2 regions of the Variovorax sp. GW821-FHT10D07 genome follow, and region 2 is predicted to be linked to the other one. Evidence: predicted binding sites of a transcription regulator. Region 2 holds the regulator's gene; the other holds the start of a gene.
What was found. The regulator NrdR, encoded in region 2, represses ribonucleotide reductase genes. The targets are predictions, from matches to a motif close to CACNANATNTNGTG.

Region 1: AC07PU_RS30455 (ribonucleoside-diphosphate reductase subunit alpha) is a predicted target of NrdR. The motif match lies at 4,518-4,531, and genes of this name have one in related genera.

The regions. Positions count from the first base shown of each region.
Region 1 is NZ_JBWKMZ010000012.1:270,846-285,490, forward strand. Features, by position in the region: gene AC07PU_RS30450 (ribonucleotide-diphosphate reductase subunit beta) at 79-1,302, opposite strand; gene AC07PU_RS30455 (ribonucleoside-diphosphate reductase subunit alpha) at 1,517-4,435, opposite strand; gene ampD (1,6-anhydro-N-acetylmuramyl-L-alanine amidase AmpD) at 4,786-5,406, opposite strand; gene AC07PU_RS30465 (sigma-54-dependent transcriptional regulator) at 5,393-6,988, opposite strand; gene AC07PU_RS30470 (two-component system sensor histidine kinase NtrB) at 6,993-8,699, opposite strand; gene AC07PU_RS30475 (PP0621 family protein) at 8,728-8,979, opposite strand; gene AC07PU_RS30480 (cytochrome C assembly family protein) at 8,989-9,798, opposite strand; gene ffh (signal recognition particle protein) at 9,925-11,313, shown strand; gene AC07PU_RS30490 (hypothetical protein) at 11,491-11,955, shown strand; gene AC07PU_RS30495 (hypothetical protein) at 11,959-12,327, shown strand; gene mdoH (glucans biosynthesis glucosyltransferase MdoH) at 12,385-14,388, opposite strand; gene AC07PU_RS30505 (hypothetical protein) at 14,394-14,600, opposite strand.
Region 2 is NZ_JBWKMZ010000003.1:430,654-445,298, reverse strand. Features, by position in the region: gene AC07PU_RS12440 (DUF748 domain-containing protein) at 1-1,588, opposite strand, end outside; gene AC07PU_RS12435 (lytic transglycosylase domain-containing protein) at 2,190-3,056, shown strand; ZMP/ZTP riboswitch at 3,101-3,235, shown strand; gene glyA (serine hydroxymethyltransferase) at 3,277-4,521, shown strand; gene nrdR (transcriptional regulator NrdR) at 4,546-4,989, shown strand; gene AC07PU_RS12420 (GspH/FimT family pseudopilin) at 5,026-5,574, opposite strand; gene AC07PU_RS12415 (type IV pilin protein) at 5,571-5,999, opposite strand; gene AC07PU_RS12410 (pilus assembly protein) at 5,996-9,667, opposite strand; gene AC07PU_RS12405 (pilus assembly PilX family protein) at 9,678-10,331, opposite strand; gene AC07PU_RS12400 (PilW family protein) at 10,328-11,272, opposite strand; gene pilV (type IV pilus modification protein PilV) at 11,265-11,870, opposite strand; gene ribD (bifunctional diaminohydroxyphosphoribosylaminopyrimidine deaminase/5-amino-6-(5-phosphoribosylamino)uracil reductase RibD) at 12,030-13,157, shown strand; gene AC07PU_RS12385 (riboflavin synthase) at 13,280-13,927, shown strand; gene ribBA (bifunctional 3,4-dihydroxy-2-butanone-4-phosphate synthase/GTP cyclohydrolase II) at 13,965-14,645, shown strand, end outside.

The DNA.
Region 1 (14,645 bases), on a different contig from region 2:
GCCCTCATCCATGCCGCGCTCTTCGGCGCAGTCGGTGGCAAGGGCAATTCTTGAATTCATTTATTGTTATCGAAATATTCAATCCCAGGAGAGCGCACCACCCGATTGGTATTCGATCACGCGGGTCTCGAAGAAATTGCGCTCTTTCTTCAGGTCAATCATCTCGCTCATCCACGGGAACGGATTTTCCTCGTTCGGGAAGAGCGTTTCGAGGCCGATCTGCTGTGCGCGCCGATTGGCGATGTAGCGCAGATAGCCCTTGAACATGGAAGCGTTCATGCCGAGCACGCCACGGGGCATGGTGTCTTCGGCGTACTTGTATTCGAGCTCGACGGCGCGCATGAACAGCGCCTTGATCTCGGCCTTGAACTCGGCCGTCCACAGGCCGGGGTTCTCGAGCTTGAGCTGGTTGATCAGGTCGATGCCGAAGTTGCAGTGCATCGACTCGTCGCGCAGGATGTACTGGTACTGCTCGGCGGCGCCGGTCATCTTGTTCTGGCGGCCCAGCGCGAGGATCTGCGTGAAGCCGACGTAGAAGAAGAGGCCTTCCATCAGGCAGGCGAACACGATCAGCGACTTGAGCAGCGTCTGGTCGGTCTCGTGCGTGCCGGTCTTGAAGTTCGGGTCGCTGATCGCGTCGATGAACGGAATCAGGAACTGGTCCTTCTCGCGGATCGACGGCACCTCGTTGTAGGCGTTGAAGATCTCGCTTTCGTCCAGGCCGAGCGACTCGACGATGTACTGGTAGGCGTGCGTGTGGATCGCTTCCTCGAAGGCCTGGCGCAGCAGGAACTGGCGGCATTCGGGCGCCGTGATGTGGCGATAGGTGCCCAGCACGATGTTGTTGGCGGCCAGCGAGTCGGCGGTGACGAAGAAGCCGAGGTTGCGCTTGACGATGCGGCGCTCGTCTTCGGTCAGGCCGTTCGGGTCTTTCCACAGCGCGATGTCGCGCGTCATGTTCACTTCCTGCGGCATCCAGTGGTTGGCGCAGGTGGCGAGGTACTTTTCCCACGCCCACTTGTACTTGAACGGCACCAGCTGGTTGACGTCGGTCTCGCCGTTGATGATGCGCTTGTCGGCGGCCCTGACGCGGCGCGTTTCAGCCGGAGCGCTGGCGCCGACGGATGCGGGCGCGGCCTGGCGGGCAGGCTGCTGCACGGGTTGCAGCGAAGGTTGTGCCATCGATGAAGCCGACACATCCACCGCACGGCCGGCGGCAGCGCCGGTCGAGGGGTGGTGATGCAAACCTTGTTGCATGTCCTTTGGCAAGGAGGGCTTGACTTCTTCGTCCCAGGTCAACATAGAAAAATCCAATGCTCAAATTATCCGAGCAACGATGTGAGTTGCAAAGTGCTCGTTCACATCGCACTCCATTTATGTGGTTGTTATGTTGCTCGCATGCATCGCGCGATGTCGGTCAATGCCTTCAACTGGCCTCCGTCATCGCACGACGTCGCATGCGCCTCACTCTTCGTCGTGCAGCGCACCGCGCTGTGTTCGCGGTGCGCTGCGTGCATCACTGGCAGGCTTCGCAGGTCGGATCGTCGACACCGCAGAAGGCGATGTCGGTCGCGGGGATCGCGCTCATCTGTGCCTTCGCTGCGGCAGCCGCGGCCTCGAGTGCGCTCATGCCCGACGGTGCGTCGTTGCCCGAGGACACCGCGTTGAGGCGGCCCGACTGCACCGTCGACTTCTCGGCGTGCGTCGCGCTCTGCGTGCGCAGGTAGTAGGTGGTCTTCAGGCCACGCAGCCATGCGAGCTTGTAGGTGTCGTCGAGCTTCTTGCCCGAGGCGCCGGCCATGTAGATGTTCAGCGACTGCGCCTGGTCGATCCACTTCTGGCGACGCGCGGCGGCTTCCACCAGCCACGTCGTCTCGACTTCGAACGCGGTGGCGTAGAGCGCCTTCACGTCCTGCGGCACGCGGTCGATGGGACGCAGCGAACCGTCGAAGTGCTTCAGGTCCATCACCATCACGTCGTCCCACAGGCCCAGGCGCTTGAGGTCGCGCACCAGGTAGTGGTTGATCACGGTGAATTCGCCCGACAGGTTCGACTTGACCGAGAGGTTGCCGAAGCAGGGCTCGATCGAGGCGTCCACGCCGATGATGTTCGAGATGGTCGCGGTCGGGGCGATGGCCACGCAGTTCGAATTGCGCATGCCGTCGGCCTTGATCTTGGCGCGCAGCGCGTCCCAGTCGAGGGTCGACGAGCGGTCGACCTCGACGTAGCCGCCGCGTGCCTTCTCGAGCAGGTCGAGCGAGTCGATCGGCAGGATGCCCTTGTCCCACAGCGAGCCCTTGTAGCTCGAGTACTTGCCGCGCTCGCGCGCCAGCTCGGTCGAGGCCCAGTAGGCGTGGTAGCAGATCGCTTCCATCGATTCGTCGGCGAACTGCACGGCTTCCTGCGAGGCGTAAGGAATACGCAGGTCGTACAGCGCGTCCTGGAAGCCCATCAGGCCCAGGCCGACCGGACGGTGGCGCAGGTTCGAGTCGCGCGCCTTCTTCACGGCGTAGTAGTTGATGTCGATCACGTTGTCGAGCATGCGCATCGCGGTCGAGATCGTCTTCTTGAGCTTCTCCTGGTCGACCTTGCCGTCCTTCAGATGCTGCAGCAGGTTGACCGAACCGAGGTTGCAGACCGCGGTTTCGGTGTCGCTGGTGTTCAGCGTGATCTCGGTGCAGAGGTTCGACGAGTGCACCACGCCGGCGTGCTGTTGCGGCGAGCGCACGTTGCAGGCGTCCTTGAACGTGATCCAGGGATGGCCGGTCTCGAACAGCATCGTGAGCATCTTGCGCCACAGGTCGGTGGCCTGCACGGTGCGGCTGGGCTTGATCTCGCCGCGCGCGGCCTTCTCTTCGTAGGCGACGTAGGCCTTCTCGAAGTCGGCGCCGAACAGGTCGTGCAGGTCGGGCACGTTCGAGGGCGAGAACAGCGTCCACGAACCCTTTTCCATCACGCGGCGCATGAACAGGTCGGGGATCCAGTTGGCGGTGTTCATGTCGTGCGTGCGGCGGCGGTCGTCGCCGGTGTTCTTGCGCAGCTCCAGGAACTCCTCGATGTCGAGGTGCCAGGTCTCGAGGTACGTGCAGACGGCGCCCTTGCGCTTGCCGCCCTGGTTCACGGCCACGGCGGTGTCGTTGACCACCTTGAGGAAGGGCACCACGCCCTGCGATTCGCCGTTCGTGCCCTTGATGTGGCTGCCGAGCGCGCGCACGCGGGTCCAGTCGTTGCCCAGGCCGCCCGCGAACTTCGAGAGCAGCGCGTTTTCCTTGATCGACTCGTAGATGCCGTCGAGGTCGTCGGGCACGGTGGTCAGGTAGCAGCTCGACAGCTGCGAGCGCAGCGTGCCGCTGTTGAACAGCGTCGGCGTGCTCGACATGAAGTCGAAGGACGACAGCACTTCGTAGAACTCGATGGCGCGGGCTTCGCGGTCGATCTCGTTGAGCGCCAGGCCCATCGAGACGCGCATGAAGAAGGCCTGCGGCAGCTCGATGCGGCTCTTGCGCACGTGCAGGAAGTAGCGGTCGTACAGGGTCTGCAGGCCGAGGTAGTCGAACTGGTTGTCGCGTTCGGCCTTCAGCGCCGCGCCCAGGCGGGGCAGGTCGTACTGCAGCAGCTTCTCGTCGAGCAACTCGTTCTCGACGCCCTTCTTGATGAAGGAGGGGAAGTAGTCGGCGTAGGCGGTGGCGCGGTCGGCCGGCATGACTTCGCGGCCGACGATCTCCTTGAAGATCGTGTGCAGCAGCAGGCGCGCGGTGGCGAAGGTGTAGTCGGGATCCTTCTCGATCAGCGTGCGGGCCGCGAGGATCGAGGCCTTGTAGACCTCGTCGAGCGGCACGCCGTCGTACAGGTTGCGCATCGTCTCGGCTACGATCGGCGCGGCCGTGATGCTGTCGCCCAGGCCCTGGCAGGCCGACTCGATCAGTCCCTTGAGTTCGCCGAGATCGAGCGCGACGCGTTCGCCGCGGTCGAGCACGTGCAGCGCGGGCGCCGCGACCTGCACATCCTGCTCGCCCTGCTTCGCGCGTTCCTGCGTGCGGCGTTCGCGGTAGAGCACGTAGGCACGCGCCACTTCCTGGTGGCCGCCGCGCATCAGGCCCAGTTCGACCTGGTCCTGCACGTCTTCGATGTGGAAGGTGCCGCCGCCCGGACGCGAGCGCACCAGCGCCTTCACGACGGCCTGGGTCAGCGCGTCGACGGTCTCGCGCACGCTGGCCGAGGCCGCGCCCTGGGTGCCATGCACGGCCAGGAAGGCTTTCATCATCGCGATCGCGATCTTGTTGGGCTCGAACGGGACCACGGCGCCGTTGCGGCGGATGATCTGGTAGTGCGCGAGGTTCTGTCCGGTGGGCGAACCGGCGGTGTCGCGGGGGGACTGGGGCGGCGTGGAGGGGATGGCACGCGCGGCGGTAGGTGTATTCAGTGCTGTTTGCATTCGCTTCCTCTCGGTTGGCAATTCTTGTTGGATGAGCGGCGCTGCTGGGGCCGCTTCGTCGGCTCTGAGGCCGGCCGGGACACACTATATCTAGGGTGCGGGGGGTGTACAACCCACTAGATGTAGCGTTTTCCTTCAGGCTTCAAGAGGGAGGAGAAAGCTGTTTTCGCGCTTCGCGGCCATCCATGCCGCATGAACAGTGGATCATCCTCTCGCAACCCACGTTCCATGCGGCTTGCGAGCCGATTTGGGCCTGCAAGGCGCATGGTTGCTACGCATCGCGCTTGCGAATGGAGCGATTGCTGCACTGCGAGCCCAGGGCATCGCACGGCGTGCAGCGATTGAAAAAATTAGCGCTCCACCACCTGCGAGGGAAACATGTGTGGACCCCAGCCGAGATGATCGCGCAGCCGATGCCAGTCGAAGCCGGCGCCGGGATCCTGCTTGCGGCCCGGTGCGATGTGCTCGTGGCCCGCGATGTGTGCGATCGGATAGTGCTGCGCGATCGCCGCCGCGAGGCTCGCGAGCGTCTCGTACTGCGCGTCCTCGAACGGTCCGCCCTCGAGGCCCTCGAGCTCGATGCCGATCGAGTCGTCGTTGCAGTTGTCCCGGCCGCGCCACGACGACACGCCCGCATGCCACGCGCGATCGTCGCCGCTCACGAACTGCCAGAGCTCGCCGTTGCGGCGCACGTAGAAATGCGAGGACACCTCGAGCCCACGAATGCTTTCGAAGTAAGGATGCGCGTCCCAGTCGAGCCGGTTGGTGAAGAGCCGTTGCACCGCGTCGCCGCCGTACTCGCCGGGCGGCAGGCTGATCGAGTGCAGCACGACGAGGTCGATGCGCTCGCGTGCCGGCGCGGGTCGCGGTCCGAAGTTGGGCGAGGGCAGCGCCTTCGCGAAGCGGTACCAGCCGTCGCGCCAGAGCGCATCGCCCGTGGAAGCGCGCAGGCCGTCTTCAGTCGTCGACATGGCTGCTCGCGCCATCGTCGCCGTTGGGCGTGTTGATGCCCAGGCGCGCGATGCGATAGCGGATCTGGCGCAGGCTCATGCCGAGGCGCGCGGCGGCGGCCGTGCGGTTGAAGCCGCTCTCGTGCAGCGCGCGCACGAGGATCTCGCGCTCCTGCTGATCGAGGTAGGCCTGCAGGTCGGAGGGCAGCGGCGTGGGCACCACGGGGCGCGGCGCGGGCGGCGGCGCGGCCACGACGGGCTTCGCGTCGAAGGCCTCGGGCTGCGCGAGCGGCGCCGCAGTCGTCGCGGCGCTCGCGGCTTGCGGCGCGGCAGGCCCGGGCGCGGCCGTCATCCAGCCGCCGCCTGCGCCATCCATCAGGTCGAGCTGCAGTTCGTCGCCGTCGTACAGCGCGACCGCGCGGTGCAGCAGGTTCTCGAGCTCGCGCACGTTGCCGTGCAGCGGATGCTGCGCGAGCTGCCGCAGCAGCGCGTCCGACAGGCGCGGCGCGGGCAGCCCGCCGTCCTGCGCGATGCGCGCGAGCAGCGCGACGCACAGCGCGGGCAGGTCCTCGCGGCGCTCGCGCAGCGCGGGCACCGCGATCTCGATCACGTTGAGCCGATAGAACAGGTCCTGCCGGAAACGGCCGGCCTGCACCTCGGCGTGCAGGTCCTTGTGGGTCGCGCTCACGATGCGCACGTCGACCGCGTCTTCCTGCGTGGAGCCGATCGGCCGCACGCTGCGTTCCTGGATCGCGCGCAGCAGCTTGGACTGCATCGCCAGCGGCAGGTCGCCGATCTCGTCGAGGAACAGCGTGCCGCCGCGCGCGGCCTGGAAGTAGCCGTCGCGGTCCTGCGCCGAGCCGGTGTACGAACCCTTGCGCGCGCCGAAGAATTCGGCCTCGAGCAGGTTCTCGGGAATCGCGCCGCAGTTCACCGCGACGAAGGGGCCGTCGCTGCGCTGGCTGCAGGCATGGACCGCGCGCGCCACCAGCTCCTTGCCGGTGCCCGATTCGCCGCGCACCAGCACCGGCGCCATGCCGCGCGCCACCTTGGCGATGCGCGACTTCACGAGCCGCATCGGTTCCGAATCGCCGACCAGCCGCTCGAGCGCGGAAGCGCCCGCGCTGCCCGCGGCGGCCAGCGCCGACGTGCCGTCGCTCGCATCGGCGGCCTTGGCCGGGCGCACCGCGGCCTGCGCGACCGGTGGCGGCTGCTGCGCCTGCACCGCGGAGGCGACGACCGCGCGGAACTGCTTCAGGTCGACCGGCTTGGTGAGGTAGTCGAAGGCTCCGGCCTTCAGCGCCTCGACCGCGTTCTCGGCCGAGCCGTAGGCGGTCATCACCACGCAGCGCTCGCTGCGCTGGTTCTTCTGGATGCGCTGGATGATCTCCATGCCCTGGCCGTCGGGCAGCCGCATGTCGGTGATCACGGCGTCGAAGCGCGTGGCCTCGAGATGCTGCCAGGCTTCGGAGACGCTGCCCGCGGCCTCGACCCGGTAGCCTTCGCGCAGCAGCGTGAGTTCGTAGAGCGTGCGAAGGTCGGGTTCGTCGTCGATGACGAGGATCTGCGCGGGACGCTGGGAGGGCGGATGGGAGCTGCTCACGCCGCTATTGTGTCAGCCGGTTTTCGCTCGCGGCGAAGCCGACGAAGAATTCGTTGCCCTCGGGCGCCTCGCCCGCCAGCGCGCGCCGCTCGTAGCCGATGGCCGCGCCGTGGCGCCGGCACAGCTCGCGGCACAGGAACAGGCCCAGTCCGCTCGAGCGGCTCTCCGACGAGAAGAAGGGTTCGAACAGGTGGCGCTGCACGGCCGGTTCGAGCGGTGCGCCATCGCTCCAGACCTGCAGGGTCGGCCGGCCCGGGCTGCCCGCGCGCTGCAGCGTGGTCACGACCTGGATCGCGCCCTCGCGCAGGCTCGCGTAGCGCGCCGCGTTGTCGAGCAGGTTCACCAGCAGGCGGCGCAGGTGCTCGACGTCGAAGCGCACCTCCACGCCCGGCGCGTCGAGCACCACGGTCACGCCCTTGCGCTGGGTCTGGCGCATCCATTCCTCGGTCAGGGCCTGCACGGTGGGGTCGAGCACCACCTGCTCGCCGAGCGACAGCACGCGCTGCTGGCGCGCGCGCGAGACGTCGAGGACGTCGTCGACGATGCGCGCGAGGCGCTGCGCGTTGTGCTGCACCATGTGCGTGAGCTGGCGGTGCGCGGGATCGGTCAGGTCCTCGTTGAGCAGCGCGCTGGCCTGCGTGATGGCGGCCAGCGGGTTGCGGATCTCGTGCGCGACCGCGGCCGACATGCGGCCCATGGCGGCCAGCTTCTCGGTGCGGATGCGGGCCTCGAGCTCGCGCAGGTCCTGCAGGAACATCACGCACAGGCTGCCCATGCGCTGGTCGCTCGAGGGCGTGAGGCGGGTGCGCACGCGCACCTCGCGCGCCGCGCCGCGCGCCTGCGCGACCGGGATCTCCTCGGACTGCGACTCGCGGCGCGCATAGGTCTGGCGCGCCAGCGCGGCCAGCGCATGCCAGGCCGGCTGGGCATGCAGCGGAAAGGGCAGCCGCAACTGGCCCAGGCCCTGGCCCAGGATCGCATCGGCCGCCGGGTTGGCCGCATGCACCAGGCCCTCGGCGTCGATCACCAGCACGCCTTCGCTCAGCGTCTCGATCACCAGGTCGTTGACCTGCGCCTGCATCTGCGCGCTGCTGCGGTTGTGCTGCGACACGGCTTCTTCGCGCGCCAGCCGGCGCGCGAGCTCGTGCGCCAGCAGCGCCACCACGAACAGCCCGGTGCCCGTGAGCGCCGCCTGCACGAAGCGCGCGGGCGAGTCGCCGGGCTGCTGCACCCAGTGCCAGGCGGCATCGGCCAGCAGCAGCAGCGTGACGGTGGCGGTGGTGCCCATGCTCACCATCACCGTGCCGAGCACCGCGCTCATGAGCACCGGCAGCGCGAACAGCGGCGTGTAGTTGATATTGCCGCCCTGCGTGACCTGCAGCGCCGCGAAGACCGCGAGGTCGACGCCGGTGCTCAGCATCCAGGCGGCGCCGAAGCCGCGCATCGGCGGCTCGAAATGCACGTAGCGCGCGCCCAGCGCGGCGGCCGCGAGGTAGCTCGCCGACAGCACCACCGCCACCGGCTGCATGGTCTGGCCGAGCGCGAAGCTCACGCCCTGCAGCAGCACCAGCACCAGCGCGACGAAGCAGCGCGCGCCCATGAAGCCGCGCCACAGCCGCAGCAGCGCGGCACTCTCGCGCGCGCCGGGCTCCAGCACGTCCCAGTCGGTGACCGGTTCGCCGCTGGCCCAGAGGGAGGAACTGCTGCCCATCGCTGCGACGAAGCCGGCTCGGCGCCGTTCAGGCGCGCTCGGCGACCTGCCGGTGCGCGGCGCTGCAGTAGGGGGTGCCGTCGGTACCGCGCACCGCGTCGCTCGCGGGCAGGTGCAGGCCGCAGTGGGCGCAGCGCACCATCGCCTGCGGCGCGCCCACCGCGGGCGGCGCGGCGGGACGCGGCGTGCGGGCGGCGCGCTCCTGCATTTCTTCGCGGCGGTTCTTGCGCCAGAGCCAGATCGCGACCCAGACCACCGCGAGGACGAGAAGGTATTTCATGAGGTGTCTTCAGGCCGGCGGACGCGCCAGCACCACTTCGAGCACGAAGCGCGAGCCCACGTAGGCCAGCAGCAGCAGCGCCGAGCCCGCATAGAGCACGCGCCGCGCGGTGCGCCCGCGCCAGCCGAAGCGCGCGCGGCCGATCAGCAGCACCGCGAAGCTGATCCAGGCCAGCACCGAGAAGGCCGACTTGTGGTCCCACTTCCAGGCCCGGCCCGCGGCGCCGTAGAGCTGTTCGCTGAACAGCAGCCCGGCCAGCAGCGTGGCCGACAGCAGCACGAAGCCGGCCGTCACGAAGCGGAAGGTGAGGCGTTCGAGCGTCAGCAGCGGCACGCCGCCCTGCGGTTCGGTGGCCAGGCGGATCTGCTTCTCGGCGCGGGTCGTGAGCCAGGCGTGCACCACCGCGGCGGCGAACAGCCCATAGGAGGCGATGCCCAGCGCCAGGTGCAGCGGCAGCCAGGGCGAAGCCGACACGTGCAGCGGCGTGCCGGGAAAGAGGATCGCGAGCAGCACCGCCGCCGCGCCGAGCCAGGCCAGCGCGCGGCGCACCTGCAGCTGCGGGTACATGCGGCTTTCGACCGCGTAGACGGTGAGCACCAGCCAGGCCGTGACCGACAGGGCGGGCGCGAAGCCGAAGCGGGGTTCGTGGCCGACCAGGCCATGGCCGAGCACCGCGGCATGCAGCAGCCAGGCCAGGCCGAGCGCCCACTGGGTGGCCTGCCGGCTCAGCCGGGCGCCTGCGGCGGCGGCAAAACCGTAGGCGGCCGCGGCGGCGATGCCCAGCGCCACGCCGAGTGGGGAGGGGATCGCTAAAATCATCGATCGGAGTTTAGCCGCTCACCCTTGCATTTCCGGGTGCCGCGCGCCAGCTTCCCTCCTACCCGTCTCCCGCGACTTCTCCCATCCGTCCCGCCGCAGCGGGGCAGCAAGCAAGGCATCCCCTCCATGGCCAGCGCTCTCACCGAAAAATTCTCCCGCCTCGTCAAGACGATGAGCGGCCAGGCGCGCATCACCGAAAGCAACGTGCAGGACATGCTGCGCGAAGTGCGCATGGCGCTGCTCGAAGCCGACGTGGCGCTGCCCGTGGTGCGCGACTTCGTCGCCCGCGTGAAGGAAAAGGCGCTCGGCCAGGAAGTGCTGGGCTCGCTCAAGCCGGGCCAGGCGCTGGTGGGCATCGTCAACCGCGAGCTCGCCGCCACCATGGGCGAGGGCGTCTCGGACATCAACCTCGCGGCCCAGCCGCCGGCGGTGATCCTCATGGCCGGCCTGCAGGGCGCCGGCAAGACCACCACCACCGCCAAGCTCGCCAAGCACCTGATCGAGAAGCGCAAGAAGAAGGTGCTCACGGTCTCGGGCGACGTCTACCGGCCCGCCGCCATCGAGCAGCTCAAGACCGTCACCAAGCAGGCCGGCGCCGAATGGTTCCCGAGCACGCCCGACCAGAAGCCGCTGGACATCGCGCGCGCCGCGCTCGACCACGCCAAGCGCCACTTCTTCGACGTGCTGCTGGTCGATACGGCCGGCCGGCTCGCGATCGACGAGGTGCTGATGGCCGAGATCCAGCAGCTGCACGGCGCGCTGAACCCGGTCGAGACCCTGTTCGTGGTCGATGCCATGCAGGGCCAGGACGCGATCAACACGGCGCGCGCCTTCAAGGAGGCGCTGCCGCTCACCGGCATCATCCTGACCAAGACCGACGGCGATTCGCGCGGCGGCGCGGCGCTGTCGGTGCGCCAGGTCACGGGCGTGCCGATCAAGTTCGCGGGCGTGAGCGAGAAGATCGACGGCCTCGAGGTGTTCGACGCCGAGCGCCATGCGGGCCGCATCCTGGGCATGGGCGACATCGTCGCGCTGGTCGAGCAGGTCACGGCCGGCGTCGACGTGGCGGCGGCGCAGAAGCTCGCCGCCAAGGTCAAGAGCGGCGCGGGCTTCGACCTCAACGACTTCCTCGGCCAGCTGCAGCAGATGAAGCAGATGGGCGGTCTCTCAAGCCTGATGGACAAGCTGCCCACCCAGATGGCGGCCAAGGCCAGCGAGGCCGACATGACGCGCGCCGAGCGCGACATCCGGCGCAAGGAAGGGATCATCCAGAGCATGACGCCGCTGGAGCGCCGCAAGCCCGAGCTGCTCAAGGCCACGCGCAAGCGCCGCATCGCGGCCGGCGCGGGCGTGCAGGTTCAGGAAGTGAACCGCCTGCTCAACGAGTTCGAACAGATGCAGGGGATGATGAAGAAGATGAAGGGCGGCGGCCTCATGAAGATGATGAAGAAGATGGGCGGCATGAAGGGCATGGGCGGGATGGGGGGGCCCGGCGGGCCGAAGCTGCCGTTCTGAGCCATATATAGAGCGAGATGAAAGAAGCCCGCCGAGGCATTGCCCGGCGGGCTTCTTCGTTGGCGGTCATGCGTGCGCGCCGAAGACCGTGGCGCAGGCAGGAGGAATGGTCGCGCACGTGGCGCTTCGGAAGCAACGACGACATGCATAATCCCGCCCGATTTCCCGGGAGGAAGAATGCTGAAAACGAAGAGATGCTGGGTGCCAGTCCTCGTGATGGCCGGTTTGCTCGCCGGGTGCGTCAGCGCGCCCCCATTGAGCCGTACGCAATTGAACGCGGTCCAGCGCGGCGATACCTTGGCGGCCGTACGTCAGAACATCAAGCCTGAATCCGTGAACCTGGAGTACCGGTTCTCTGCCAATGATCGCGATTACCTTGCGCAACACTACCGGGTGGAGACTGGCATCACCGAGAGCACGACCGTGGTCTGTACTCCAGGCTGTTTCCCGGTTCCCATCATCATCCCCATCTTTACGCCATACGTCATCGTCTACGAAGCCGATCCTCCGCAACGCGTCCTGTCCTACGGAACCATCGAGGAGTTGAGCAAGAACCCGGACGATGCCGTCAGCAGTGTGATGCCCTCCTTGAAGCTGGCGATGGAAAAGGCGAGTGCGGCAAAGAACGCAGGGGGGAAGTAGCAAATGCAATCCGCACGAAAACTCAGCCAGGGCGCCTTGCTTGCCATCCTGCTGCTCACGGGTTGCGCGGGGCCGTCGATCGGCTACCTTCAACTGCAGGTATTGAGCAAGGGAATGGGGAGTGCCGAAGTCTCCGCAGCCTTGAAGCAGGGGCCGTTAGAGCAGACGGAGGTTCGATCCGGAGGGCGGACGTTCAGCTTTCAGCGCTACTTCATGACCAGTTCCGTGGCGACGGATCCCTATTTCCTGGCTTACGAAAACGACAAGCTCGGTTACTGGGGTACCGTGAGCGAATTCAGGCGGCACCCCGATACGGTGCTGACGGATGCGTTCAACCAAGCCTTCGCCATACTCTCGGCACCGAAGAAATAAGGCCCGCAAAAAAGCCGGCGCAGTGGCCGGCTTTTTCGTTGGTGCGGTGCCAGCGCGTCAGGCCGTGGCCAGCGCCGCGGGACGCGAGAGGCGCAGCGCATGCATCCAGGCGCGGCGCAGCACGGCCGGCGAACGCGATTCCTCGGGGATCAGCAGGAAGCCGCGGTCGCGCAGCGTGGTGCCCAGCGCGATCTGGCTGGTCAGCACGGTCAGCGGGATCGCCAGCAGCAGCGGCAGGCCGACCGGCATGAGCCACATCAGGGCGCTCGGGTCGATCATCGCGACGCCGACGGCCAGCAGTGCGATCACCAGCGTCATGGGGGCCAGCTGCGAGGCAGCGACCTTCCACGGCACGGCGGCGGCTTCACGCGGGGGCGACTTCCAGTCGAGCTTGATGCCGGTGAGGGCGACCAGCACGAACAGCGAGTGGGCCAGCATGCGCACCGGTGCCTGCACGATCGCGAGACCGCTTTCCATCACCGAGCTCTTGATCAGGCCCCACAGGCCGCCGAACTGGCGTTGCTCGCCGCGCATCAGCACGGCAACGATGCCGAGCACGCGGGGCAGGAACAACAGGCACAGGGTCCAGATCCAGAGGCCGGCGAGTTCGGCCGGCAGCACGCTCCAGCTCGAGATCAGGCTGGAACCGCTGAGCCACAGCGCGGTGCCCAGCGTCAGGAACGCGAGCCACAGCGGGGCGGAAACGTAGGCCATGGTGCCGGTCACGAACATCGCGCGGTGCACCGAGTGGATGCCGGGCTCGGCCATCAGGCGGGCGTTCTGCAGGTTACCCTGGCACCAGCGGCGGTCGCGCTGCAGCTCGGCCAGCAGGTCCGGCGGTTGCTGTTCGTAGCTGCCGACCAGGTCGGACACCAGCCACACGTTGTAGCCGGCACGGCGCATCAGCGCGGCTTCGACGAAATCGTGCGACATGATGCCGCCCGACATGCCGCCGGTGCCCTTGATCGGGGCCAGCGCGCAGTGCTTCATGAAGGGCTCGACGCGGATGATCGCGTTGTGGCCCCAGTAGTGCGATTCGCCCAGTTGCCAGAACTGCATGCCCAGCGTGAACAGGCGGCCCGTCACGCGGGAAGCGAATTGTTGGGCGCGGGCATGCAGCGTCACGTGGCCGATGGCCTGGGTGGCTGTCTGGATGATGCCGGCGCTCGGGTTGGCTTCCATCAGCTTGACCATCGAGGTCAGGCAGTCGCCGCTCATCACGGAGTCGGCGTCGAGCACGACCATGTAGCGGTAGTCCTTGCCCCAGCGGCGGCAGAAGTCGGCCACGTTGCCGGCCTTGCGGTGCGTGCGGCGGGTGCGCAGGCGGTAGTAGACCTCGACCTGCGGCTGGTTCGGGCTGTCGGCCAGCGCGGCGCGCAGGTCTTCCCAGGCGGCGCGCTCGGCGGCGGCGGTCTCGGGGTTGTAGCTGTCGGACAGCACGAACACGTCGAACTGCTTGGCGTGACCGGTGGCCGCGACCGATTCGCAGGTGGCGCGCAGGCCGGCGAACACGGTGGCCACGTCCTCGTTGCAGATCGGCATGATGATCGCGGTGCGGGCCTCGGGGTTCATCGGGTGGTTGGCCACCTGCTTGACCGAGAGCGCATGCTTGTCGCCGCGCACCGAGACGTAGAAGCCCATGAGGGCGGTCACGAAGCCGGTCACGACCCAGCCCGAGAGCAGGCCGTAGAGGCCGATCTGGCCGTATTCGAGCCAGACGTTGTCGTAGTCGGGCTGCACGCCCGCGAACAGCGTGGAAGCGACCACGGTGCTCAGCACGGTCAGCAGCATGAAGGCCAGGCGGCGCTGCGAGGCGGCGCGCTGCCACGGCTGCTTGGCTGCGGCCGGGGCGCTTTCGCGCTTGCCGCCGGCACCCAGGCGGACCAGCAGGGCGGTGCCGATGCTGTTCCAGAAGCCGCGCCAGGGGCGGGGCGTCATCGAGCCGCGGTTGACCGGGGGCGCGCTGACGGCGTTGGGATGGCGTTCCTCACGCACCGGGCTGCGGCGCGAGAAGTCGGAATCGGCCAGGACATTGAGTTGGGAGAAGTCGTTCGGCTTCATGGTGTTTACCAACGTTGCTTGTCGAGGGAGGAGGAGGTGTCGCCAATGGCCGGAAAGCGCTTGAAGACGCAATCCGTCGCGACGCCGCCGGCGCTGGCGAGCGCGGCTGGCGAATGGCCCGCGGCACGGGGCCGCGAGGCGGAAAACTGCTTTTGACGCAGGCCGTCGCGCTGCGGACGCAGTGCGAAAGATGGGCTGTTGAATGCTGTCATGCCACTACAGGGGCAAACCCTGTGCCAGCATGGAAAAGTGCTTTG
Region 2 (14,645 bases):
CGACCTCGGTATCGCGCAACTCGAAGCGGCCGACGCTCGCGAGCGCGGTCTTGGCCTGGGTCAGCGCCAGGTTGTCGGCCGCCACCCGTTTGGCCTTGAAGCGCAGGTCCGGCGGTGCCCAGGCGACGTCGATCTCGCCGCTGAGCTTGCCGTCGAGCGTGGGTTCCAGGCTGTGGGCCAGGTAGGGCGCGGCCAGCGAGAGCGGCAGCGCGTCGACCTCGGTCTGCACGTCGGCCGCCTTGTCGGTGCCGCTGCCCTTGAACTTGAGCGTGGCGCCGCCGACCGCGGTGCTGCCGCTGAACTGGGCCGGCTTCTCCATCGGCCAGGTGAGGGCCGTGACGTCGATGCCGAGTTCGGTGACGTCGATCGCCGCGCCGGGCTGCACGGTCTCGTCGCGCCAGCCGATGCGCCCGCCGCTGAGGGCGACCTTGTCGACCTGAACCTTGAGCGTGGGCTTGGGTGCCGCCGCGCCCGCGGCGCCGCTGGCGGCACTGGCAGATGAAGCGGGCGGTGCCGGCGGCTTGGCCGCGACCACCTTCTCGGTCTGGCCCGTGGCCGGATCGCGCGCCATCAGATTGAGCTGGCCCGAGGCATCGCGCGCCACCACCAGTTGCGGGCTCGCCAGCGCGACCTCGCTGAGGTGGAACACCGATTCGAGCGGCCGCACGTCGGCCAGCGCGAGCTTGAGCGAGTCGAAGGCCAGCAGGTCGCGCCCGCGCGCATCGGCCAGCTTGGCGCCATGCGCCTCGACCGTGCCGGTGACCTTGAGGCCGACCGTGGTGGCCTGCTGGAAGTCGATCTTGAGGTCGGCGTCGAGGCTGCCGGCCTGCAGCTGCACCGGCAGGCCGCCCGGGATGTAGCCCAGGTACGGCGCGAGGTCGAGCCCCTTGAACTGCACGTGGGCGTCGGTCTTGCGGCTGGCGGCGAAGGGCGTGGTCAGCGCGGCCGAGTCGAACTTGCTGCCGTTGAGCGCGAAGGCCAGCTTGGGCTCGGTGTTGACCTCGCGCTGCGAGGCCAGGTTGCTGAGGAACGGCACCTTGAGCACGAAGTCGCGCAGCTCATGGCGGCGCTTGACGGTCTGGTCGTCGAAGTCGACCGCGCCCTCGGTGATCGCGATGTTGTAGATGGCGAAGCGCGCGGGCTCGGCCTTGGGATCGGGCGGCGGGCCGGAGGCCAGCTTGGCCAGGATGTCGTCGATGTCGTACTTGCCGTCGGCTTGGTGGGTCAGCAGGATGGCCGGCGCTTCCACCGTCACCGCATCGATCACGGGCGCGAGCCGGAACAACGACTGCAGCTCGGCATCGGCATAGATGCGCCGCACGGCGACCTGGGTGTTCTTGCCGTCGGCGGTGGCGATGCGCAGGTTGTTGAGCGTGAGCTCGAGGGTCCAGGGCTTGAAGCCGATGCGCTCCACCGTGACCTGACGACCCAGCTTCTCGCTCGCGATCTTCTGCAGCTGGCTCTTGGCGATCGGCGGCACCGCCAGCCAGGCCAGGACCCAAAGGCCCAGAAGCACGAGCAGTGCAACGATCCCGCGTCGCACCCATTTGTTCTTTCTTAAGCTTTGTATCGAGGCGGCAGCATTCATTCGCGCGAGTGTGCCCCAAACAGGCGGCAAGCCAGAAACAAGAAAGCCCGGTGACGCGACGAATGTCATGTCACCGGGCTTGATGGCGGGCATACGACCCATTGCCATCGTTTCGCTCGACCGGAAGTCGATGGTTCCTGTCGTGCTGGCAGCAAGAGATTGCCGCCGTGGATCCTCCGCCGTTCGAGCCCTCGGCTTGCACCGTGACTGCCTGGCTTCGGAAAGCACCTGAAAACCTCAGGCCTGTTCAGCTTAGGCGCCCCTTCCCGGCTTTTCAAACCCGATTTTTCAAGGGATTTCCCTTAAGAAGGATGCGGTCCCGGACACGGATTTGAAACATTTGTTCGACACTTTTAAGAATTAAGACTGAATTCCTTATGCTTGACCGGGTATTTAGCAACGATAGAATCCCGCCTGCTCCGATCGCCCGACGCGACGGAACCACCCTGTATCCGCTGCCGACTCCCCCCGGCTTGATCAGACGGCCGCGCACCTTATCCCCCTGAGCGCGGAATCTGATTGGTACCAATCCAAGCGCCGCTGCCTCCATCCCATCGCCCTTCCCGGCGCTGCGACAGGTGCCGCACAGAAAGGAAGAGCGATGAACAAGGCGTTTGATGCCACGGCCCGCGGGCTGAGGACCTTCGTGTCCGATGTGGCAGACGGCTTTTTTGAAATCACGCACAACGGTTTCGCCCTGCTGGGCCTGGCCATCGTGTTCGCGGTCCTCGCCCTCGTGGCGCGGCCCGACCTGCGCCATCAAGGCGAAGAACAGCTCATGGGCTGGCTGCAGTCGCGCAAACCCGCGCCCGAAGCCACCGACCTCGAGCCGACCGCGATCGAGCGCACGACGGCCGCGAGCCCCGGCGACCTGCCCAAGCAGCAGGCCGCCGTGGCCTACTGGCTCAGCAAGAAGTACCGCGTCGCGGCCGAGCCGCTGAGCGTGCTCGTGGCCGAGGCCTACAACATCGGCAAGCACACCAAGCTCGATCCGACGCTGATCCTCGCGATCATGGCGGTCGAGTCCAGCTTCAACCCGTTCGCGCAGAGCCAGGTCGGCGCGCAGGGGCTGATGCAGGTCATGACCCGCGTGCATGGCGACAAGTACGAGCCGGCCGGCGGCACGCTGACCGCCTTCGACCCCGTGACCAACATGCGGGTCGGCGTGAAGGTGCTGCAGGAATGCATCGCCCGCGCCGGTTCGCTCGAAGGCGGCCTGCGCTACTACGTGGGCGCGGCCAACCTCGAGGACGACGGTGGCTATGCCGGCAAGGTGATGGCCGAGCGCGAGCGCCTGCTGCAGGTGGCCAGCGGCCGCGCGCCCTCGCCGTTCGCGCCGACGCCGCCGGTGCTGCGCCCGCAGCCGCTGCTCCTGCCGGTGGTGGCCCCGGCCAAGCCCGACGAGGCGACCGAGCCGGCCAACGGCCCCACGCCGCCCAAGGTGGCGCTGCTGTCGGCCGTGTCCTGAATCTCCTTTCGCCCGCCGCCGGGCCGGTCCGATCCGCTACACTCGACCGGGTACGCGACTGGCGATAGGCGCGGTGCCGACAAGGCACCCGCGCTGACGTGGACTACCACTGGGAAGCGTACCGCCTGCGACGTCGCTCCAGACGCGCAGGCGATCAGCCGTTCGCCTGGGCAGCCCTTGTTTGGTTGAAGAACAAGGACCTCGTCTTCAAAGGACTGCCATGTACCAACGCAACATCCTGGTCGAACAGACCGATCCCGAAATCTGGGCTGCCATCCAGGCCGAAAACGCGCGCCAGGAACACCACATCGAGCTGATCGCGAGCGAGAACTACGCCTCGCCGGCCGTCATGGCCGCGCAAGGCTCGCAGCTCACCAACAAGTACGCCGAGGGCTACCCGGGCAAGCGCTACTACGGCGGCTGCGAGCACGTCGACGTGGCCGAGCAGCTGGCCATCGACCGCGTGAAGCAGATCTTCGGCGCCGAGGCGGCCAACGTGCAGCCCCATTGCGGCGCCTCGGCCAACGAGGCCGTGCTGCTGGCCTTCCTGAAGCCCGGCGACACCATCATGGGCATGAGCCTGGCCGAAGGCGGCCACCTGACCCACGGCATGCCGCTCAACATGAGCGGCAAGTGGTTCAACGTGGTGAGCTACGGCCTGGACGCCAACGAAGCCATCGACTACGACGCGATGGAACGCAAGGCGCACGAGCACCAGCCCAAGCTGATCATCGCGGGCGCCTCGGCCTACTCGCTGCGCATCGATTTCGAGCGCTTCGCCAAGGTGGCCAAGGACGTCGGCGCGATCTTCATGGTCGACATCGCCCACTACGCCGGCCTGGTGGCCGCGGGCGTCTACCCGAACCCGGTGCCGCACGCCGACATCGTGACCTCGACCACCCACAAGAGCCTGCGCGGCCCGCGCGGCGGCATCATCCTGATGAAGTCGCAGCACGAGAAGGCGATCAACAGCGCGATCTTCCCGGGCCTGCAAGGCGGCCCGCTGATGCACGTGATCGCCGCCAAGGCGGTGGCCTTCAAGGAAGCGCTGTCGCCCGAGTTCAAGGCCTACCAGCAACAGGTGGTCAAGAACGCCCAGATCGTGGCCGAAACGCTCACGCAGCGCGGCCTGCGCATCGTGAGCGGACGCACCGAAAGCCACGTGATGCTGGTCGACCTGCGCGCCAAGGGCATCACCGGCAAGGAAGCTGAGGCCGTGCTGGGCAGCGCCCACATGACCATCAACAAGAACGCGATCCCCAACGACCCCGAGAAGCCGATGGTGACCAGCGGCGTGCGTGTCGGCACGCCGGCCATGACCACGCGCGGCTTCAAAGACGAAGAGGCCCGCATCACCGCGAACCTGATCGCCGACGTGCTCGAGAACCCGCGCGATGCCGCGAACATCGACGCCGTGCGCGCCAAGGTCCACGCGCTGACCAGCCGCTTCCCGGTCTACCGCTGACCTCGAAGAAGAAGCCCTGACCGCATGAAATGCCCTTTTTGCGGTCATCTCGAAACGCAGGTCGTCGAGACCCGCGTTTCGGAAGACGCCGACTTCGTTCGCAGGCGCCGCCAGTGCGGTGCCTGCGACAAGCGCTTCACCACCTACGAGCGCCCCGACGTCAATTTCCCGGTCGTCGTGAAGAAGGACGGCAGCCGCGCCGACTTCGACTCGACCAAGGTCCGCGCCTCGATGATGCTGGCGCTGCGCAAGCGGCCGGTGAGCATCGAGCAGATCGACAACGCGCTGCTGCGCATCGAACAGAAGCTGCTCGCCAGCGGCCTGCGCGAAATCGAGTCGACCAAGGTCGGCGAACTCGTGATGCGCGAACTCAAGAAGCTCGACAAGGTGGCCTACGTGCGCTTCGCCTCGGTCTATCGCAGCTTCGAGGACGTGGACGAGTTCCGGCAGCTGCTGCGCGACATCTGAGCCACGGCCTGTCGACGCCGGGCCGCGGGACGGCTGCTATCCACCGCCCTGCCCGCACACTCCAGTTCCGCACTCCCCCTTCCGATCGGGGTCGCAACTTCGAGGCCGCCCCGACGCCGAGAGAACGATGGCCGCGCGCCGCCCCGTCTCGGCCTTGAACGCGAGGCAGCCCGCGCCGAAGCCCGCATTGCGCACGCGCCGCGAGAAGCCATTGCCGTCGTAGTGCACCCCTTGCGCCAACCCGTCGCCCAGTTCCCGGTCGACCGCGATGCCCGGCGGCAGCCCGTCGAAGCGCCGCAGCACGCGCGGCGCGTGGTCGCCGCCGGCATCGGCCACCACCACCCAGCCCGCATCCCAGCCGGCGCCGCCGTCGGCCAGCACGCTGACCGGCTCGCCCCGCCGGATCGCCTCGATCCGCGCCATCCCGAGCGCGGCCACGAAGGCCTGCGACACGGCCGCCAGCCGCTGGTGGAGCAGCAGCGCGCGAAAACCCGGCACGCCGACGGCGGCCAGGATGGCGACGATGGCGATCACGGTGAGCAGCTCGACCAGCGTGAGCCCGCGCGAGCGTCCCGCGCGCTTCATTGCCAGCACCTCGCACGCTGCGCGCCATCGCAGCCGCGGCCGCCCGTGCTGTCCAGCCACAGGTTGCCGACCGGCGGGTCCGAGAAGCCGGGCTTGAGCCGCGCCGAGAGCCGCAGGCAGTCGTCGAGGCTGCGCTGGCCGTCGCAATGCTCGCTGCGCACGAGGTACTTGCCGCCCTGCCCGCTCTCGGCGGAATCGCCTTCGTAGCGCCGGTAGCGGCCATCGACGGTGAAGTGGCGCTCCTGCTGCTGCATCTGCGCGAGCAGCGCCGACCGCGCCTCGGCGCGCCAGCCCCGGTGCACCGCATCCACGTAGGAGGGAAAGGCGATGGCCGCGAGGATGGCGACGATCGCGAGTGCGATCAGCACCTCGATCAGACTCCAGCCGAGGGCCGCGCCCGCGCGATGGCCTTGGCGGGTAATCATGGCCGTGTCCCTTGCGGGTCCGGCACCTGGCGCCAGTTGAGACGGCCGGCGCGGCGCGACACCGTGGCACCGTCGGGCGGCTGCGCGACCGACACCGCCGTGCCCTTGCGGGTGCCGGGGCTGAGGACCGAGAGCCGCCGCGTCTCGACGCGCCGACCGGCCGGATCGGCGGCACCGTAGGACGCATCGCCCTGCTGGACCACGAAGGGTGCACCGAGCAGCCCCGCCTCCGAGGGCACGCAGGTGCCGCCCTTGGACAGGCCGGTCATCGCGTCGACGGCACAACTGCGGCCGCTGCCTTCGCCGCAGGCCGCCTGCGGCGGGATCAGCGTGTTGAAGAACAGGCGCCCATCGGCCAGCACGGACCGCTCGACCTGGCGCTCGCCCTGGTCGAGCGACGCCGGCAGGTCGAGGTACCAGCCGCGCCGCCGTGTCGTCGCGCGGTCGAAGGCGCCGTAGACGAAGGACGGGCCTTCGATGGCCGTCAGCCCGCCCTCGACGGATCGCGCCTGCCGCGCCATCAACTGGGTCCGCGCCTCGCCCGCACGGATCGGCGTGCCCGTGTCCTGCACCGCATACACGGTCTGGACGCCGCGGCGCGAGGCGCCGAGGTCCGCCGGCTCGACGAATCGACCGGTGCCGAACAGCACGATGCCACCGCCGCCGGGCCCGAGCCCCACTTCCGGCGGCACCGTGATCGGCTGGCGCCGGCTGCCCGCGCCGCCGTCCATCGCGACCATCAGCGGCGCACCGCCGAAGCCCAGCGCGTTGGCCTCGCTCCACGGCGCATCGCGCTCGAAGTCGAACTTCCACAGATTGCCCTGGGTATCGCCGGCATAGAGCCAGCGGACCGTTCCGTCGTCGGCCGCATGGTCGCCGGGCGCGCTCGCGAGCGCATTGACCAGGCGGGTGTCCGCGGGCCGGGGCAGCAGGATCTTGTGATAGTCGAGGCCGCGCCGCCAGGGCGTGCCGGCCGGCTTGTCGAGCGACAGCAGGAACAGCGCGGCGCGTTTCTCGGGGTTACGGTTGTTGAAGCCCGAGGGCACGACCGCGAACCAGGCATGGGTGGCTGCACGGCCCGCCGTCGCGGCCCTGGTGCGGAACTTCAGGATGCGCGGCGGCTGCATCAGGTGGCCCATGTCGGGGTCGTCGGCGCTGCCGAACTCCCACAGCACCTTGTCGGCCGAGAAGGCCCGCGGATCGCTGACATCGAGCGCGAAGACACCGGCGGCACCCGCGCCCAGGCCCGAGACCAGCACGCTCTTCCACCGGCCGTTCGCCATGCGCGCCTCGGCCACGGCGGGCGTGCCGTCGACATAGGCGAGATGCGCGCCACCGGGCTGCGCGAGCTGGCCCAGCGTGGGAAACAGCAGGCGCGGGACATAGCCGAAAAGCTCCTCGCCCGTGCGCGCCGAGAAGGCATGCAGCATGCCGTCGTTGGCACCCAGATAGACCGCGGGCTCGCGCTGGCGATGCGTGGAGAGGAATGCCGGGTAGTCGGCTTCGCGCAGGGCGGGATCGGGCGCCCCGACGTACACCGGGGCCGCATGCGCGACATCGCCCATCACCGAGTCGCGCACACGGAACCGGCCACCCGCGAACGAGGCTTCGTTTCGGCGCTCGCCGCGCAGGTAGTTCAGGCGGTCGCGGGCCAGGGCGTCGGTGGCCCCGGCAGGCATCGGGGATGCAGGTTCGGTCTCCGTACGCAGCGAGCGCCGCAACGGTTCGTCGAGCGCCTCCCATTCGAAGGGAATGCCGACGCCTGCCGTCGACAGTGTGAAGATCTTTCGCGGCGCCGATGCACCGGATTTCTCCACGCGTGCATCGAGCAAGGCGCCCGCATCCCACGACGGCGTGTCGGCCACGCGCAAGGCGCCCGTGTCCGGATCGGTGAACAGGCGAAACGACAGCAAGGTGCCAGCCCAGCGCCGGCTGTCGGAGCGCGAGCGATAGAGGCTCGCGCCGGCCGCTCCCACCGCGTCCGAGGAGATCGCGGCCGTGGCATTCGCGCCCAGCGGCGGCGCGGTGGCACGGCGAAGCACGCCGTGCAACGCATCCGCCGTCGATCGCGCATCGCTGGCAAGGAAGTAATTGGCCGGCATCGGCTGCCCGTCGTGGTCGAGCCCTTCCGCCCATTCGGCGTTGCTGAACCATGCCGACTTGCCCGCTGCGTCCGGGGCGCCGAAAAGCGCGGAGCTTCGGAATGGATCGCCATCGCCGTTGCGGTCGACGAATCCGCCGTACTTCGCGGCCAGGTAGAGCGCGCTGCCGCGCTGGCGCGTACCCACCACAGCGCTCCGGTCGGCATCCAGGTCGACCGCGAAGGTCTGCACGCGCGCATCGGGATGGTCGCCGCGGATCCGCTGCGTGTGCGCCCAATAGGCGAGCCCCGCCATGCCGAAGGAGCCCTGGGCCGCGCCGGCCTTTCGATTCTCGAAAGCACCGACGAGCCGGGTCCAGTGCGCGGTGTCGGGCGCGAAGGCCGCACTGCCCGAGCCCGGCGCCGAACCATCACGCCCGGTGTCGAGGTCGCCGATGTTCAGGATGTGGTGTCGCTGGCAGTTCCCGAGCACCGGGTCCGCGGGCATCGGCAGCTTCGCCTGCAGGTAGCGCAGCGATTCATGGAACAGCTCGCCCGCGGGATCGAAGCGCGCGTAGTCGCCCGAGCGTCCGAAGCGGTTCACCGCTGCGATGACACCCTGCGCGGTGCCCGCGGGGTCGTCGCGGAACACGCCGGTGCGCGCATCCCATTCCGCCCGCGGGTTCTCGACCCGGTCGAACGCGGCATCGGTCTTCTCCGGCCCGATGGACTTCATCGCTTCGCGCAGCACGCCGCCCTGGCGCCTGGGATCGCTGCCGGGCAGGTAGTCGAACACGGCGAAACGCGCGTTGCCCGCATGGACCTGTAAGGCGCCTACCGGCTTGTGATGACCACTGGGATACGCGGCGCAAAGATCACGACGCACGGCGGCCTCATCGGCGGCGCAGACCTCGACACGCGCGAAGTGGAGATCGGCCCCGGCCGCCGAGACGCAGCCACGGTCCGCATCGGTGCGCGTGTCCGCATCGACGACCAACCGCTCCCCGCAGTTCCGAATGCGCAGCGTTTCGTCCGCGCGAAGCCCGCTGCGCGGTGTCAGCCGCTCGAGATGCCCGCGCACGGTCTTGACGGGAAGCTCGACGCCAGCCCCGATCGGCCAGGTCGCTCGCTGCAGCACGGTCCGCTCCGGCGTGTCCACCACGCGGTCGCCACCGGTCAGCGCCATGCGCAGCTGATCGAGCGGCGATGCCGTGGCCCAGTTCAGCAGATTGCCGCTCCACTGCTCGCGGCAGGCGATCTCGCCACCGGCGAGCGTGGTGGCCGTCGCGGTGCGGCGGAAGTAGCCCTCGACACGCAGGTAGTCGTAGCAGCCCTTCGCATCCCAATAGCCTTCGTAGACCTTGGCGGGCTCGAAGCTGCCGAGGTACGCCGGTCCCGCGTTCGAGGCCTTGATCGACAGGTCGATCACGATGTTGGGATCGGGCTGACCGGCCAGCGCGTGGACCGGCACGCTGGTCAGCTGCACATCGGGCGGCGTCGTGGATGCGATGCCGGCCCATGCCGGCGCGCTCCACGTCGCGCAGAAAACCAGGGCGATGCACACGATGAATGCGCGAAGCGAGGGCATGGCAGTCCGATCAGGTAGAAGGAGAGGAAGCGTCGGCACAACCAGGACTCGCCGACGGCTTGGCCAGCGTGGTCTGCAGCAGCACCCGCGTCTCCTCGCGCGGCCCGAAGCCGATGGCGGTGACGCGGAAGACATGTGTCGCGACGCCCGCGCTCGCGCTCGCGCTGTGCAGCACGCCCTGCGGGCCGCTGCCCCGGCTGCGCAGGGCCTCGACGATGTAGCGCGGCGCGCGCACGGACAGGCCACCGGCACCGGTGGCATAGACCTGCCCCGTGAAGCGGCCATAGGCCACCGACCGGTTCGCATCGAGTGCGAAATCGACCTGCGTCCACGCCGGCGGGTCGCCCACCGGCGCGGCCGCGCAGAGTCCCAGCCGTGTGCCGGTCCCGGCGCAATCGACGGCGAAGGCCGACACATCGCGGCCGTCGAACAGGCACAGCCGCTGCGCCCCATGGTCGTTGGGCCCGAGCACGTCGCGCTCGGCATCGAGCAGCGCGGCCTCGGCCGCCTGGAAAGCCACCTCGGTGTCGCGGTCGCTGCGCGCGATGCGCTCGCCGACCAGCGCGTTCTGCGCCGCGGCGAGGCCGAGCACCGACACCACGAGCAGCAGCATCAGCACGACGATCAGCGAGAAGCCACGCGAGGCGCGCGCCGGCCGGTTCATGGCGCGGCCTCGCGTTGGCTGTTGCGCAGCGCCACCGTGAAGCTCGCGACACGCCGCAGCCGCCCATCGGCCGCGGGCCGGAAGCGAACCACCGGGAACTCGGGGCCGAGCGGATAGAGCTGCGCCTCCTCGGGCCGGGGCCAATTGCCCGGCCGTGCGCTGCGCGCCACCATCCCGATGCGCAACGCCACCACCTGCCGCCAGGCCGAGTTGCCCAGCGACGACGCGGCCGCCACCGCATCGAGCTGCGCGGCATCGAGCCACTGCTCGGGCGTGCCGTCGCCATCGAGATCGCGCCCGAACAGCACGCGGAACACCTCGATGCCGCGCGCCAGCGGCTCGGACCGGAAGTTGCCGCGCCGGTCGCCGCGGTATTTGCAATAGAGCTCGGGCTCCCCGTCGGCCGCCTCTGCCACGTGGAAGATGCTCCAGGCGCGATCGGCCGGCGTGGCGGTGCCGGTGCTCGGCGCGGGCTGCGCGAAACCCATGCAGTCGACCATGGTGCCGTCGGCCTCCGTGGCGTTGCCGTCGTCGTCGGTGCGCGAGCTGCCGGCAAAGCGCACCAGCAACGAATCGCTGTCGTTCACGCCGCGTGCGTTGTGTCTCCCATAGCTTTCGCCGCTGGCGCCGACGCGCGTGTTGCGAGCGCCGACGATGTCGAGCTCGAGGGGATCGTTTCCGGCGGCCATGACGGTATCGCCGGCCGCACGATCGGCATAGCCGGCCTGCCGCACCGTGCGCCGCACGACGAAGGCCGCGAAACGCAGCGACTCCTCCACCGTGCGGGCTTCGGACTCGGCAACGAACAATTGCCGGCCGCCGCCGAAAGCCAGCATGGCGGCGAGCACCACCACCAGGCCGAGCGCCAGCGCGACCATCAGCTCGACCAGCGACACGCCACGCAGCCGCGCGCGCCCTGCGGGTTCGACACGCTCAGCCACCGCGCGGCCCCTCGCCGGCCTGCGCGGGCATCAACGGCATCGCGAGCCGCGGCGGTGCCGATGCCCCCGCGCGGCGCTGCGCCTCGCTCGCGTTGCGCGGCAACCAGCCGAGCTTGACGACCAGCAACGGTCCGTCGGCCTCGCAGTCCCAGGCATGGGCGCCCGCTGCGTCGTTCCATGGATTGCCGTCGAAGCAGACCGTGACGCGCGCGCCTGGCAGGGCCTTCGCGGCGCGCCGCTTCCACGCCTGCATGTCCCAGCGCGCGAGGTCCTCGGGTTTGCAGGCGGCGCCGGCCGCCGCGCAATCGGTGACGCCCGCCTCGCCTGCGGCAGACCCTGCCGTCCATTGCGCCACGAGGTAGCCATTGGCCCCATCGCGCCGCGCCGCCACGGCCCGGTTGAGCCGCGTCTTCTCCGACAGCTCGCGCACCAGGTTCAGCGCCGCGCCGAAGTTCGCGGCCTCGCCGCTCGCGCGCACCGCATGCAGCAACATGGCCGCCGCGCCGAGCAGCCCCAGGCTCAGCAGCGCGATGGACACCAGCACTTCCACGAGCGAAAAGCCCGCGGCGGCATGCGCCGTTCGATTCGACCTTGCCATATCCGTCCTCCCCCCGTTCTCTTCTGGTGTCGCGTGTCTCGCGATCGAACGGCAAGCGTACGAGCGCACCGGGCGCGAGCGCCGCGCCGTCCATCCGCATTCGCGCGCCGCTCGTATGATCCCGACGCACCCGTGTCAACTTTTCCTCGCGAAGCCTCCATGCCCTCTCCCGAACACGACGCGCAGCACATGGCGAGCGCCCTGCGCCTGGCTGCGTCGGCGCTGCTGATCACCGATCCGAACCCGCGCGTGGGCTGCGTGATCGCCGATGCGCAGGGCCGCGTGCTCGGCCAGGGCCACACGCAGAAGGCCGGCGGCCCGCATGCCGAGGTGATGGCACTTCGCGACGCGGCGGCACAGGGGCATTCGGTCGCGGGCGCCACCGCCTACGTCACGCTCGAACCCTGCGCCCACCATGGCCGCACCGGCCCGTGCTGCGACGCGCTGATCGCGGCCGGCATCGGCCGCGTGGTCGCCTCGCTCGCCGATCCGAATCCGCTGGTCGCGGGCCAGGGCTTCGAACGGCTGCGCGCGGCGGGTATTGCCGTGGAGGTGGGTCCGGGCGCCGAGGAAGCGCGCGAACTCAACCTCGGCTTCCTCTCGCGCATGGTCCGCAAGACCCCCTGGGTGCGCATGAAGGTCGCGGCCTCGCTCGACGGCCGCACCGGCCTCGCCAACGGCGTGAGCCAATGGATCACGGCCGAGGCCGCGCGCGCCGACGGGCATGCCTGGCGCGCCCGGGCCAGCGCGGTGCTGACGGGCGTCGGCACGGTGCTCGAGGACAACCCGCGCCTGGACGTGCGGCTGGTCGAGACGCCGCGCCAGCCGCACCTGGTGATCGTCGACAGCCACCTGCAGACCCCGCCCGATGCTCACCTTTTCATAGCAGGCCGCGCGGTCTGGATCTACGCGGCAGTGCGCGACGAAGCCCGCGCCGCGGCGCTCGAAGCCCGCGGCGCCACGGTCAGCTGCCTGCCGAATGCCCACGGCAAGGTCGACCTGCCCGCGCTGCTGCGCGACCTCGCGGCGCGCGGCGTCAACGAGCTGCACGTGGAATCGGGCCACAAGCTCAATGGCTCGCTGCTGCGCGAAGGCTGCGTCGACGAGCTGCTGGTCTATCTCGCGCCCAAGCTGATCGGCAGCGGCCTCGACATCGCGAGCCAGATCCACGCCGACGGCCCGCTGGTCTCGCTGGCCGGGGCGCTGCCGCTGGCATTCCGCTCGGCCGACATGATCGGGCCCGACCTGCGGATCGTGGCGCGCGTGGCCGGCCGGGACGCTTTCTGACGCCGCCCGCGGCGCGCCGGCTGCCGTCCACAGCCGCCCGGCAAGACGCCCGCGCGACCGCGCCGGCGGTCCCGAAGTGCCAGGAAATGCCGCGGGCCTTCCGGACCTGCGAAAATGCGCGGATGTTCACCGGAATCATCACCGGCGTGGGGCGTATCGCCGCCATCCACGACCTCGGCTCCTCCTCCTCCCACGGCAAGAGACTCGGCATCGCGGCGCCCGACGGCTACCTCGACGACGTCGGTCTCGGCGACAGCATCGCGCTCAACGGCGCCTGCATGACCGTCACCAGTTTCGACCCCGCGCAGAGGCTCTTCACCATCGACATCTCGGCCGAGTCGCTCGATAAAACAGCGGGACTGACCGAGGAAGGTGCGCGCATCAACCTCGAGAAGGCCTTGCGCGCGAGCGACCGCCTCGGCGGCCACATCGTCTCGGGCCACGTCGACGGCATCGGCACCGTGAGCCGCTTCGAGCCCGTGGGCGAGAGCTGGGAGCTGCGCGTGGTCGCGCCGCAGGCGCTGGCGCGCTTCCTGGCCTACAAGGGCTCGATCACCATCAACGGCGTGAGCCTCACGGTCAACACCGTCGCCGACGCGGCCGACGGCAGCAGCGAGATCAGCATCAACCTGATTCCGCACACGGTGCAGAACACCTCGCTGGGCGACCTGCGCGCCGGTTCGCGCGTGAACCTCGAAATCGACACCGTGGCGCGCTACGTGGAGCGCATGCTCCAGGCGGGCGTGCTGCAGCCGGCCCGGCCGGCCTGACACCGACATTCCCCGCATCCAAGGACCCCGCCCCATCATGAACGCATCCGTCACGCCGATCGGCGCCTCGCGCGCCAATCGGACGCCCGCGCCGATCTCCCCGGTCGAGGAGATCGTGGCCGAACTGGCCGCCGGCCGCATGGTCATCCTCGTCGACGAGGAAGACCGCGAGAACGAGGGCGACATCGTGGTCGCCGCCGACCACATCACGCCCGAAGCCATCAACTTCATGGCCCGCCATGCGCGCGGCCTGATCTGCCTCACGCTGTCGCGCGAGATGTGCGAACGCCTGCACCTGCCGCCAATGGTGGCGCGCAACGGCACCAAGCACGCGACCGCCTTCACGGTCTCGATCGAGGCCGCCGAGGGCGTGACCACCGGCATCTCGGCCGCCGACCGCGCCCGCACCGTGCAGGCCGCGGTGGCGCGCAACGCCGTGGCTGCCGACCTGGTGCAGCCCGGCCACATCTTCCCGCTGCAGGCGGTCGACGGCGGCGTGCTGATGCGCGCCGGCCATACCGAGGCCGGCTGCGACCTCGCCGCCATGGCCGGCTGCTCGCCCGCCTCGGTGATCTGCGAGGTGATGAACGAGGACGGCACGATGGCGCGCCTGCCCGACCTGCAGCTGTTCGCGGCCGAGCACGGCCTCAAGATCGGCACCATCGCGGCGCTGATCGAGCACCGCAGCCGCACCGAATCGCTGATCAAGAAGGTCGGC